3 regions of the Variovorax sp. GW821-FHT10B04 genome follow, and region 3 is predicted to be linked to each of the others. Evidence: predicted binding sites of a transcription regulator. Region 3 holds the regulator's gene; each other region holds the start of a gene.

Evidence for each region. Region 3 encodes sigma-54, which starts transcription at its own class of promoters, with help from an activator protein. Its sites were predicted from a motif close to TGGCANGNAANCTGCTTT; they were not measured.
Region 1: a site for sigma-54 is predicted at 2,478-2,495, ahead of AC07PZ_RS26375 (circularly permuted type 2 ATP-grasp protein). Genes of this name have one in related genera too.
Region 2: a site for sigma-54 is predicted at 2,025-2,042, ahead of AC07PZ_RS29835 (6-hydroxynicotinate reductase). Genes of this name have one in related genera too.

The regions. Positions count from the first base shown of each region.
Region 1 covers NZ_JBWKNQ010000013.1:146,881-151,159, reverse strand. The annotation lists gene AC07PZ_RS26380 (DNA internalization-related competence protein ComEC/Rec2) at 1-2,379, shown strand, start outside; gene AC07PZ_RS26375 (circularly permuted type 2 ATP-grasp protein) at 2,524-4,062, shown strand; gene AC07PZ_RS26370 (alpha-E domain-containing protein) at 4,081-4,279, shown strand, end outside.
Region 2 covers NZ_JBWKNQ010000018.1:1,157-5,435, reverse strand. The annotation lists gene AC07PZ_RS29840 (UPF0280 family protein) at 1-106, opposite strand, end outside; gene AC07PZ_RS29835 (6-hydroxynicotinate reductase) at 271-1,905, opposite strand; gene AC07PZ_RS29830 (ferredoxin--NADP reductase) at 2,153-2,926, shown strand; gene AC07PZ_RS29825 (TetR/AcrR family transcriptional regulator) at 3,033-3,803, shown strand; gene AC07PZ_RS29820 (amidohydrolase family protein) at 3,749-4,279, shown strand, end outside.
Region 3 covers NZ_JBWKNQ010000002.1:595,928-600,206, reverse strand. The annotation lists gene AC07PZ_RS07835 (ATP-binding response regulator) at 1-1,256, shown strand, start outside; gene AC07PZ_RS07830 (RNA polymerase factor sigma-54) at 1,290-2,858, opposite strand; gene lptB (LPS export ABC transporter ATP-binding protein) at 2,887-3,687, opposite strand; gene lptA (lipopolysaccharide transport periplasmic protein LptA) at 3,684-4,279, opposite strand, start outside.

The DNA of each region.
Region 1 (4,279 bases), on a different contig from region 3:
CTGCAATTGCAGCAGGCGGCGCTATGGCCGGTGGGCCTCTACGCGGTGCTGGCCATCGGTCCGGTGGTCATGGCCCTGGCGTCGCGCCGATGGCGGGGACACGCCGCCGTCAGCCGCTTCGCGTTGCCGTTGGCGCTCGCGCTGGGCATCGCGTTCGGCGCGGGCCTGACGGGCTGGCGCGCCGCGGTCTATGCAGGCGGTGCGCTCGACCCCGCTCTCGAAGGTCGCGACATCGTGGTGACCGGCGTCGTCGCGCAGATGCCACAGCTCGACGAAGGCGGCGTGCGTTTTCGCCTCGACGTCGAAACGCCGGGGCTGGCCGGGGACGGTCCGGCACGCAACGGGCCGCCACTGACGTTGCCGCCGCGGCTGGCGCTCGCCTGGTATGCAGCCAACAGCGGGCTGTGGGCGCGGGCCGGCGACGACGGCGTGCCGGCGGCGGCAGCACCGGGCCCGGTGCATGCGGGCGAGCGCTGGCGTCTGACGGTCCGTCTCAAGGCGCCGCACGGCACCCTCAATCCGCATGGGTTCGACCAGGAGTTGTCGCTCTGGGAGCAGGGCGTGCAAGCCACCGGCTATGTGCGCAGCGGCGCACCCGATGCCTCGCCGCTGCGTGTCGCGCGCACCTGGTGGCACCCGGTGGAGCGGGCCCGCGAGGCCGTGCGCGACGCGATCTTCGAGCGGGTCGCCGATCGGCGGCAGGCCGGCGTGATCGCGGCGCTCGTGACCGGCGACCAGGCTGCGATCGAACGCTCCGACTGGGATGTCTTCCGTGCCACCGGCGTGGCCCACCTGATGTCGATCTCCGGCCTGCACGTGACCATGTTCGCCTGGCTCGCCGGCCTGGCCGTGGGCGCGGCCTGGCGCCGCAGCCGGCGGTTGATGCTGCTGTTCCCGGCGCCGCATGCGGGGCTGCTCGGCGGCGTGCTGCTCGCCGCGCTCTACGCGTTGTTCAGCGGCTGGGGCGTGCCCTCGCAACGCACCGTCTGGATGCTGGCGGCCGTTGCGCTGCTGCGCCTGACGGGTCGGCGCTGGCCCTGGCCGCACGTCTGGCTGCTGGCCTGCGCAGCGGTCGTGGCCGCCGATCCGTGGGCGCTGATGCAGCCGGGCTTCTGGCTCAGCTTCGTTGCCGTCGGCGCACTGTTCGCGACCGAACCGCTGACCGGCCGGCCGCGTGCCGCCGGGTTGAGCGGCCATGCGCGGCAGCTGGCGCGCGAGCAGGCCGTCGTCACGCTGGCGCTCACGCCGCTGACGGTGCTGCTCTTCCAGCAGGTGTCCGTCGTCGGCCTGCTGGCCAATGCCGTGGCGATCCCCTGGGTCACGCTGGTGGTGACGCCGCTGGCCATGCTCGGCGCATTGCTTCCGCCACTCTGGGCTCTGGCCGCCTGGGCGGTGCAAGGCCTGAATGCGTTGTTGCAGGTGCTGGCCGGCTGGCCGCTGGCGACGCTCTCGATGCCGGCGCCGCCGCTGTGGATGACGGTGGCCGGCATGGCCGGCGGCCTGCTGCTGGCGATGCGGCTGCCATGGCCGATGCGCTTCCTGGGCTTGCCACTGCTGCTGCCCGTGCTGCTCTGGCAGGCGCCGCGTCCCGCACAGGGCGACTTCGATCTGCTGGCGGCCGACATCGGGCAGGGCAACGCGGTGCTGGTCCGCACCGCCAGCCACAGCCTGCTGTACGACGCCGGTCCGCGCTACAGCCTGGAGAGCGACGCCGGGCAGCGCGTTCTCGTGCCGCTGCTGCGCGCATTGGGCGAGCGCATCGACACGCTGGTGCTGAGCCACCGCGACATCGACCACACCGGTGGTGCGCCGGCCGTGCTCGCCACGCAGCCCCACGCGGCGCTGCTGAGTTCGATCGAGCCGACGCACCCGTTGCAGGCCTTGCGGCCGGCCACACGTTGCGAGGCCGGCCAGCATTGGGCGTGGGACGGCGTCGACTTCGACGTGCTGCATCCGGTCGCCGGGGACTATGCGTCGTTCGGCAAGCCGAATGCGGTGTCCTGTGTGCTGCGCATCCGCAACGCCGCGGCCACCGTGCTGCTGACCGGCGACATCGAACGCATGCAGGAGGCCGCGCTGGTGGCGCGCAACCCCTCGCTGCGCGCCGATCTGCTGCTGGCCCCCCACCACGGCAGCAAGACGTCGTCCAGCGCCGTCCTGCTGGACGCCGTGGCGCCCACGGCGGCGATCGTGCAGGCCGGCTACCGCAACCGCTTCGGCCATCCGGCGGCCGAGGTCGAGGCGCGCTACCGGGAGGCCGGCATCCGGCTGGTCGACTCGGCCCATTGCGGCGCGGTGGGCTGGTCGAGCCCCCGGCCTGCCGTGCTCCGGTGCGAGCGGGAAGTCGCCCGGCGGTACTGGCATCACGTCGTGCCGTAGGCCTCGCCGCGCCGGGCTGGCGTCGTCGGGAACGCCTTCGCGCGAAGGTCGCCGGGAGGCCGCCCGACGATTTTTTTAGACGTGGATCAGCGGGCAGATGGCCTCGAACTTGCTAAGCTATGCCGAAGGAGATTGGTCGTTCCCATGCACAAATTCGATGAGATGTACGAGCAGCTGCCCTACAGCGGCGCTGCGATCCGGAGCCACTACAAGCGCTACGACCAATGGCTGGCCCGACAGCCCGGCGAACTGATGCGATCCCGCCGCGAAGAGGCCGAAATGATCTTCCGCCGCGTCGGCATCACCTTCGCGGTGTACGGCGCCAAGGACGAGGACGGCTCGGGTACCGAGCGCCTCATTCCTTTCGACCTGCTTCCGCGGATCATCCCGTCCCACGAGTGGGAGAGCATGGAAAAGGGCCTGGTCCAGCGGGTCACCGCGCTCAACCGCTTCCTGCACGACGTCTACCACGACCAGGAGATCATCAAGGCCGGCATCATCCCGGCCGAGCAGATCCTGAACAACGCGCAGTTCCGCCCCGAGATGATGGGTGTGAGCGTGCCGAACAACATCTACTCCAACATCTCCGGCATCGACATCGTCCGCGCGCCCGACGCCGACGGCAATGGCGAGTACTACGTGCTCGAGGACAACCTTCGGGTGCCCAGCGGCGTGAGCTACATGCTCGAGAACCGCAAGATGATGATGCGGCTGTTCCCGGACCTGTTCAGCCAGAACCGCATCGCGCCGGTCGCCCACTACCCCGACCTGCTGCTGGAAACGCTGCGCGCCAGCGCACCGGCCGCCACCGCCGAGCCGACGGTCGTCGTGCTCACGCCCGGCATGTACAACAGCGCCTACTTCGAGCACGCCTTCCTGGCGCAGCAGATGGGCATCGAGCTGGTCGAAGGCCAGGACCTGTTCGTCAAGGACAACTTCGTCTACATGCGCACCACGCGCGGCCCGAAGCGGGTCGACGTGATCTACCGCCGGGTCGACGACGACTTCCTCGACCCGGAAGTGTTCCGCCCGACCTCCACGCTGGGCTGCGCCGGCCTGATGCGCGCTTACCGCGAAGGCAACGTCGTGATCTGCAATGGCGTGGGCACCGGCGTGGCCGACGACAAGTCGATCTATCCGTACGTGCCGAAGATGATCGAGTTCTACCTCGGCGAGAAGCCGATCCTGAAGAACGTGCCGACCTACATGTGCCGCAACAAGGACGAGCTGCAGTACACGCTCGACAACATGAAGGACCTGGTCGTGAAGGAGGTGCACGGCGCCGGCGGCTACGGCATGCTGATCGGCCCGGCCGCCACGCAGGCCGAGATCGAGGATTTCAAGAAGGCCGTGCTCGCCAAGCCGGACGGCTACATCGCGCAGCCCACGCTGAGCCTGTCGACCTCGCCTACCTTCGTCGACGCCGGCATCGCGCCGCGCCACATCGACCTGCGGCCCTTCGTGCTGTCGGCCAAGGAAGTGCAGATGGTTCCCGGCGGCCTCACGCGCGTCGCGCTCAAGGAGGGCTCGCTGGTCGTCAATTCGTCGCAGGGCGGCGGCACCAAGGACACCTGGATCCTCGAGGCGGATCGCCGCCCGGTCGCGAAGGCCGCTGCGCCGGCTGCCAGGCAGTCGCAAACCCAGACTCAAACTCAAACGTCAACGCAAGCCCCGTCGGCCTGAAGCAAGGAGAAGCCAGACATGCTGTCACGCACCGCCGACCACCTCTACTGGATGTCCCGCTACACCGAGCGGGCCGAGAACACGGCCCGCATGCTCGACGTCAACTACCAGACATCGCTGCTGCCGCAGTCGGCCGAGGTCGCCGCCTTTGGATGGCAGGGTGTGTTGTCGATCAGCGAACTGCTGCCCGCGTACAACGAGAAGTACGACGAGATCT
Region 2 (4,279 bases), on a different contig from region 3:
CCGCGGCGACCGCCACGGCATCGCCGTCGGCCTGGGCCACGATGTCGATCGGGCCGTGGTTGAAATGCCAGCGGCCGTCGTCGAGCCGCATACGCTCGGCCGGCATGTCAGTGCGCCATCACGCCGCCGTGCGACGCGCGGCGCACGAAACAGGCCCGGCCGACTACCGGAGACGCCGCAGAGCCGGCGCTGCCGGACTGCTGGCGCTGCCCCTGGAAGGGGGTTGGCGAGGCGGCACGCAGTGCGCGAAGCCTGGGGGCGAGCTTCATTTCAGCCGAGCATCGGTGGTTGGCCGAGCGGCCACGGATTGGCCGGATCGATCGCCAGCCATTGGCGTGCCTGGGGTGCACCATCGTCCTGCCACGCACCGCGGGCCAGCGCCTGTTCGAGCGGGAACACGTGCTCCATGTGGCCACCGAGCGCAGCGTAGTCGTCGAGCCGCATGCTGAATTCGATCGGCGCCACGATGGCCGGCGTCGGCACCGTGCCGAAGCTGTTGTCGGGCATGCGCATGACGTCGACCATCACCGTGATGCCGCCGCCCGGCCACACGTAGGCCGGCGCGCCGCCGCAGGTCACGTTGACCAGCGCCTGCTTGATGGCGCGCGTCAGCAGCACGGGGTTTTCGCTCACGCCCGCGCGCAGGCTGCCGCCGGCACCGCAGAGGAACAGCACGGTGCACAGCGACGGCTCGCAGTTCTCGCCGATGCGCTCGACGATGTGGCGCACGGCATCGGGCATCGGCTGCTCGACCGGCTGCAGCGCGTCGTCGAGCACGTACCACTGCGCATGCTCGCCGGTGGTGGATGTCATCAGCAACCGCAGGCCGGGTTTGGCGACGCCCTCTTCCCAGCTCTCGATGATCGACAGCGGGTCGGCGATGTCGGTGCCGCCCCAGCCGTTGCCCGGGTTGGCCACCTGGAAGTAGCGGCCCGGCGTCGACTTGCGGCCGCGCATCTGGATGCCCGAGGTCGGCATGTCGAGGCAGCGGCCGGCCTGGTGCTCGGTCAGCACGCCGGTGATGTGGTCGTCGACCACCACCACTTCGTCGGCCACGCCGGCGAACTGGCGCGCGAAGATGCCGATCGCCGCCGAGCCGCAACCCACGCGCATGCGCTCTTCCTTCACGCCATTGACGATGGGCGCCTTGCCGGCCTGGATCACCAGGCTCGAGCCGCCGTCGATCACGCATTCCACCGGCTTCTTGTTGCCGAGCAACTGCATCACCTCGGCCGTCATGCGGCCTTCCTTCTTGCTGCCGCCGGTGAGGTGGTGCACGCCACCGAGCGACAGCATCTGCGAGCCGTATTCAGCCGTCGTGACATGGCCCACGACTTCGCCGCGGTAGCGCACGTTGGCCTGCTCCGCGCCGAGGAAGCGGTCGGTGTCGATCTTCACCTTGAAGCTGCAGTAGCTGAAGATGCCTTCGGTGACGACCGTGACCATGTCGACGCCCCGGGCCTTCGAGGCCACGATGAAGGGCGCCGGCTTGTAGTCGGGGTAGGTGGTGGAAGAGCCCACGCCGGTGACGAACACCTCGTCGGCATGCAGCAGGTCGCCGCTCCAGTCCGGATCTTCGGCGCCTACGGCACCCTGTTCTGGTGCCTCGGCACCGTCCGTGCCCGCAGAACGCGCAAAAGGCACCAAGGCGGGCGCCTCGCTCGCGATGGCCCGGCGCAGCAGCAAGACCGGGTCGACCCGCACCAGCACGCCGTCGCGGTTGGCGTAGCGGTCGCAGGCGCCCGTGCGGCCGTCGGAGATCTGGCACAGCACCGGGCAGGCATTGCATTCGACCTTGGCCGTGCTCATGCGCTCATTGCGCAGCGGCGACTTGCCCTGTGCAGCCGCTGGCAGCACGGGCACGTCCATGCCCGGCAATCCGTCTGTCTTGGTGTGTTCTGTCATCGCGGAAAATCTCGTGGTTTGACTGTGCCGGCAGGCCCGAAAGCTGCTTGTGATGGGCCAGTCGTTTGTGTAGCATTCACTCCACTTTCATGTTGTAAACGCTACATTCAAAAATCAATGTAGCAAATGCAGTGCCAGCAAGCAACGGGCGTTTACACCGGTGCGGCACGGCAAGAGCCAGAATCACGTCCGACCGCGGAGCCCGGAGCGCCGCGATCCCGCCAACTGAACCAATGCAGATATTTGTATGAGTGCCTTCAACGAAGAAACCGTCCTCTCCGTCCATCACTGGACCGACCGCCTGTTCACGTTCACGACCACGCGCGACCCGTCGCTGCGTTTCTCGAACGGCCACTTCACGATGATCGGCCTGCGGGTGAACGACAAGCCGCTGCTGCGTGCCTACAGCATCGCCAGCGCCAACTACGAGGAATACCTCGAGTTCCTGAGCATCAAGGTCGACGAAGGCCCGCTGACGTCGCGGCTGCAGCACATCCAGGTCGGCGACAAGATCATCGTGGGCCGCAAGCCCACCGGCACGCTGCTGATCGACTACACGCTGCCGGGCAAGCGCCTGTACCTGTTCGGCACGGGCACCGGCCTCGCCCCGTTCATGAGCATCATCCGCGACCCGGAAACCTACGAGAAGTTCGAGAAGGTCATCCTGGTGCACGGCGTGCGCCAGGTCGACGAACTGGCGTACCACGACCTCGTGACCGACCATCTGCCCAAGCATGAATTCCTGGGCGAGCTGGTCGAGAAGCAGTTGCTCTACTACCCGACGGTGACGCGCGAAGAGTTCCGCAACATGGGCCGCATCACCGAACTGGTCGAGAGCAACAAGCTCACCGACGACCTCGGCCTGCCACCGATCAACGCCGCCGAGGACCGCGTGATGCTGTGCGGCAGCCCGGGCATGCTGGTCGACCTCAAGCACATGCTGGAAGGCCGGGGGTTCAAGGAAGGCAACACCAGCACCCCCGGCGATTTCGTCGTAGAACGCGCCTTCGCTGAGAAGTGATGGCCCCCCGGCTTTTCACTCGCTGCGCTCGTGTAACTCCACCCCCCGAGGGGGAGGCGCGGTCCGCCTTGGGGCGGCCCGGCGGCGACCGCCTTTCACGAGGCCAATGCTTGTGGTGACAGAGCGCAAGAAAGCGATTGCAAAGCCGACCCGCCGCACCGGCGTGCGCGAGGCCGCGGCGCAGGCCACGCGCGACAACATCCTGCGCGCGGCGACCAAGGTGTTCGCCAAGTACGGCTACGACGGTGGCAGCGTCGAGAAGATCTCGAAGGCCGCCAAGTCGTACGACCGGATGATCTATTACTACTTCGGCAGCAAGGAAGGCCTGTTCATCGCGGTGCTCGAAGGCATCTACCGCCGCATGGACGAGGCCGAGGCGGCGCTCGAACTCGACACCACGCGCCCGGTCGAGGCGCTGACTTCGGTGATCCGCTTCGTGCTCGGCTACTACCGGCGCAACCCCGAGTTCGTCACGCTGCTCAATACCGAGAACCTGCACAAGGGCCGGCACATCGCGAAGTCGCTGCGCGCGAGCGAGTACTCGTCGCGCGCGATCGCCATCGTGCGCGAGCTGATCGCCGCAGGCGCCGCGCAGGGCCTCTTCCGCAGCGACCTGGCACCGCGCGACGTGTACCTGCTGATCACCGCGACCGGCTACTTCTACACATCCAACCGCCACACGCTGACGGCCTTCCTCGGCGAGCCGCTGGAAAGCACCGACGCGGTGGCGCACTGGGAAGATTTCGTGATCGAGACCGTGCTGCGCACCGTGCGCGCGGACGATCCCCAAGAACAAACATCACCCACCCACGAGGCCCCCACATGGCAGAAATCGCCGCCGGCGGAAAGTCCGGCAAAGTCGTCATCAAGAACATAGGTCTGCTGCTCTCGGGCGACATCGACAAGCCGGTGCTGGACGCCGACACCATCGTGATCGACGATGGCCTGATCGTTGCCGTCGGCAAGGAGAAGGACTGCGATCTCGAAGGCGCGAAGACCGTCATCGACGCGCGCAAGACCTGCGTCGCGCCCGGCCTGATCGACAGCCACGTGCACCCGGTGTTCGGCGACTGGACGCCGCGCCAGAGCCAGCTCGGCTGGATCGATTCGATGATGCACGGCGGCGTGACCACCATGATCTCGGCCGGCGAGGTGCACCTGCCGGGCCGGCCGAAGGACATCGTCGGCCTGAAGGCGCTGGCCATCACGGCGCAGCGCGCGTTCGACAACTTCCGCCCGGGCGGCGTGAAGGTGCTGGCCGGCGCGCCGGTGATCGAGAAGGGCATGGTCGAGAGCGATTTCAAGGAACTCGCCGAAGCCGGCGTGGGCCTGCTGGGCGAAGTCGGACTGGGC
Region 3 (4,279 bases):
TCGCCATGGTCTGGAAACTGGTGGCCGACCACGCGCGGCAACTCGAGGAGAACATCGGCCTGCGCCTGAACGAAAGCACGCTGCGCGAGCAGGCGATGGCGGGGCTGCGCGAATCGGAACGCGCCCAGGCCGAACGGCTTCGCTTCTTCTCCGCCGCCAACCACGACCTGCGGCAACCCGTGATGGCGATCGGCCTGCAGTCCGAGGTTCTGCGCGAGCAGTTGCGCGATGGCGCACCGGCACGCCAGGTGCAGGTCACGGTCGACTCGCTCACGCGCGCGCAGCAGGCGCTCGAGGCGCTGACCAATCAGTTGCTCGAGATCGGCCGCATCGAGGCTGCGGCCGACGCCTTCGCCCCGTCCGCCGTAGCCCTGGCGCCGTTGCTGCGCGATCTCGCCCGGCTGGACGACGGCGGCCGGATCCACGTGCGATGCCCGGCCGACGCGGTGGCCTGGACCGACCCGGTGTCGCTGCGGCGCATCCTTGCGAACCTCGTCGACAACGCGATCAAGTTCGCACCGCACGGCCGGGTGCTGCTGGCCTGCCGGCGGCGCCCGGGCGGCTGGCGCGTCGAGGTGCGCGACGGCGGCATCGGCATCGCGCCGGAAGCGCAGGACCGCGTGTTCGGCGACTTCGAACAGGTCGGAAACACCGAGCGCAACCTGCAGCGCGGCCATGGCCTGGGCCTGGCGATCGTGCGCCGGCTCGCGCAGAAGCTCGGGCTGATGCTCACGCTGCGCTCGGTACCCGGCCGCGGCTCGGTGTTCGGCTTCGTGGTTCCCGAGGCGCCGCCAGGCATGGACACGCCGGCGCTGCACGTCGAGCCGCCGCACGCGAGCGACGACATCGACATCGATCGCAGCGGCGACGCCCTGCGACCCGGCCTGGCCGTGCTGGTGATCGAAGACAACGCGGTCGTCGCGGACAGCCTCGCCGCGCTGCTGCGCCTGTGGGGCGCCACGCCGCGCATCTACGAGAGTGCGGCCGAAGCGCTGGCGCTGGCCGACCTGCATGCGGTCGACGTGGCGCTGTGCGACATCCGGCTTCCCGGCGAACTCGACGGCATCGCGCTGGCCGAACGGCTGCAGACGCTCCAGCCCGCGCTCACGATCGCGCTGGTGTCGGCCGACATCGACGGCGCTGCGCGCAAGCTCGCGAAGGCGCATGGCTGGCATTCGCTGCGCAAGCCCGTTCAGCCGGCCGAACTGCGGGCCGTGCTGCAAGCGGCCGACCGGCGCGCGGCCGGCGTTCACTGACGCGCCGACGCGCGGCAGCCGGGCGGAAGAACCTCAGAGCGCCTTGCGAAGGTTCGCCGGCGCGATGCGCAGCGCTTCGCGGTATTTGGCGACCGTGCGGCGCGCGCAGTCGATGCCCTGTTCCTTCAGCATTTCCGAGATCTGGCTGTCCGACAGCGGCTTCTTCACGCTTTCGGAGCTGACGAACTGCTTGATCAGCGCGCGCACCGCCGTGCTCGACGCGTTGCCGCCGGTCTCGGTGCCGAGCGCCGAGCCGAAGAAGTACTTGAGCTCGACCGTGCCGTACGGCGTCGACATGTATTTGGCGGTGGTCACCCGGCTGATGGTCGACTCGTGCAGGCCGAGCTCGTCGGCGATCTCGCGCAGCACCAGCGGGCGCATCGCCAGTTCGCCGTGGATGAAGAAGCTCTTCTGGCGTTCGACGATCGCGTTGGACACGCGCAGGATCGTGTCGAAGCGCTGCTGGATGTTCTTGATGAACCAGCGCGCTTCCTGCAGCCGTTGCGACAGCGCCTGGCTGCCTTCGCCCTTGTGCGACTTGAGCGCACCGGCGTAGATGTCGTGCACGCGCAGGCGCGGCATCACGTCGGGATTGAGCATCACCCTGAACTTGATGTTGGTGCCGCGGCCGGTGCGCGTGACGATCACGTCCGGCACGATCACGTTGCGCTCCACGTCGACGAAGCGCCGGCCCGGCTTGGGCTCGAGCGTGGCGATCAGCTGCAGCGCGCTGCGCACCTCGTCCTCGTTGCTGCGCGTGAGCGTGGCCAGGCGCTTGAAGTCGCGCCGCGCCAGCAGTTCCATCGGCTGCTTGCAGATGGCGATGGCGGTCTTGCGGATCTGGCGCTCTTCGTCGTCGTCCTGCGGAGAAGCCAGCGCCTTGAGCTGGATCGACAGGCATTCGCCGAGGTCGCGCGCCCCGACACCGACCGGCTCCAGGCTCTGCAGCAGGCCGAGCGCGACCTGGAAGTGATGCACCAGGTCGTCGAACTGGTCGTTGTCGTCGCCCGCCAGCCCGGAGGCCAGCGAGGGCAGCGTGTCTTCCAGGTAGCCGTCGTCGTTGAGCGACTCGATCAGGAAGCGCAACGCCGCGCGGTCGTTCTCGCCGAGCCGCAGGCTCAGCGCCTGGCGATGCAGGAAGGACTGCAGCGACTCCTGGCTGCGCGCCAGTTCGGTGGCATCGGCACGCTCGTCGTCGCCCAGGTTGTTGTTGCGCGCGGGTGCGTCGCCGCCCCACTCGCTGTCGTCGGGTGTGAGTTCGACCGTGCCGTCGCCTTCCCAGTCGGGCTGCGCCTCGACCGCGTCGACGGTCGCCGGTTCGGCCTCGGTGGTGGTGGAAGTCTCCGTGGTCGTCGAGGACGAGGTGGACGCCCCGGGGCTGAAATCGTCGTCGCGCGGCGGCGGCGCATCGGCCGTGTCCACGCCGAATTCCTCGCGCGCCGCTTCTTCCGCGGTGCGCTCGAGGAACGGGTTCTCGTCGAGCATCTGCTCGACTTCCTGGCTCAGCTCGAGCGTCGACAACTGCAGCAGCCGGATCGACTGCTGCAACTGGGGCGTGAGCGCGAGATGCTGCGAAACGCGCAGCGACAAGCCCTGTTTCATGCGGCGTGTGGAACCTGCGTATGTGCCATCACATCCTGAAATGCTCGCCGAGGTACACGCGCCGCACCTCTGCGTTGTCGACGATCTCTGATGGTGTGCCCTTCGCGAGCACGTGCCCGTCGCTGATGATGAATGCGTGGTCGCAAATGCCCAAGGTCTCGCGCACGTTGTGATCGGTGATCAGCACGCCGATTCCGCGCTCCTTGAGGAAGCTGATGATCCGCTGGATCTCGATGACGGCGATCGGGTCGATGCCCGCGAAAGGCTCGTCCAGCAGGATGAAGCGCGGCTGCGTGGCCAGTGCGCGCGCAATCTCGACGCGGCGGCGTTCGCCGCCGGACAGCGCAAGCGCGGGCGAGGCGCGCAGATGGTCCACGCGCAGGTCGTTCAGCAGTTCGCTCAGCCGCTCCTCGATGCGCTGCCGCGACAGCGGCACCGGGCGGCCGGCCGCGTCGGGCTCGGTCTGGAGCTCGAGCACCGCGCGCACGTTTTCCTCGACCGACAGCTTTCGGAAGATCGACGCTTCCTGCGGCAGATAGCTCAGGCCCATGCGTGCCCGACGGTGGATCGGCATGTGCGCGATCGGCTCGCCGTCGATGGTGATGTCGCCTGCATCGGCGCGCACCAGCCCGACGATCATGTAGAAGGACGTGGTCTTGCCGGCGCCGTTCGGGCCGAGCAGCCCGACGACTTCGCCCTTCTGCACGTCGAGCGACACGTCCTTGACCACCTTGCGGCTGCCGTAGCTCTTCTGCAGCCCGCGCACCTCGAGGCGGCTGCCCGGCTCGGTGGCACGGGAAGACGGGAGGGTCGTTGAAGCGGCCGTCACTTGCGTGGTTCCCCGCCACCCAGCGTGGTGGTCGACCGCAGGCCGGTGCCCGGTGCGGGTGTCGGTGTGGCCGCACCGGCCGGCGCCGAGGCGGCCGCCTTCGGCGTGAGGATCGCCCGCACGCGGCTGCCGCGTTCACCGGTCGCGATGCTTGCATCCGGCGGCATCGGCGCACCGTTGACGGTGAAGGTGTCGTTGCTCTGGTCGTAGATGATCAGTGCGCCGGTCGTTTCGTCGTTCGGCGTGGCACCCAGCAGGCGCCGCATCACGGCGCGCCGGATGAACTTGACGTTGTCGGCGCGGCTGTCGTATTCGATGACTTCGGACTCGCCCTCCGTCCACTCGTCGGTACCGGTGTCGCGCTTTTGCTTGTAGTACGCAAGTTTGCCTGGCGCTGCGGTAACGACGCCGTACTGGTAGCCCTCGGGATCCTGCCGGACGTCGATGCGCGCGCCGCGGATGATGATCGTGCCCTTGGTCACGACCACGTTGCCGGTGAACACGCTGGTCTGCTTGAGGTCGTCGTAGCGCAACGCATCGGCCTCGATGTTCATCGGTTTGGCCCGATCGGCCTTCTCGGCCTGGGCCGCCG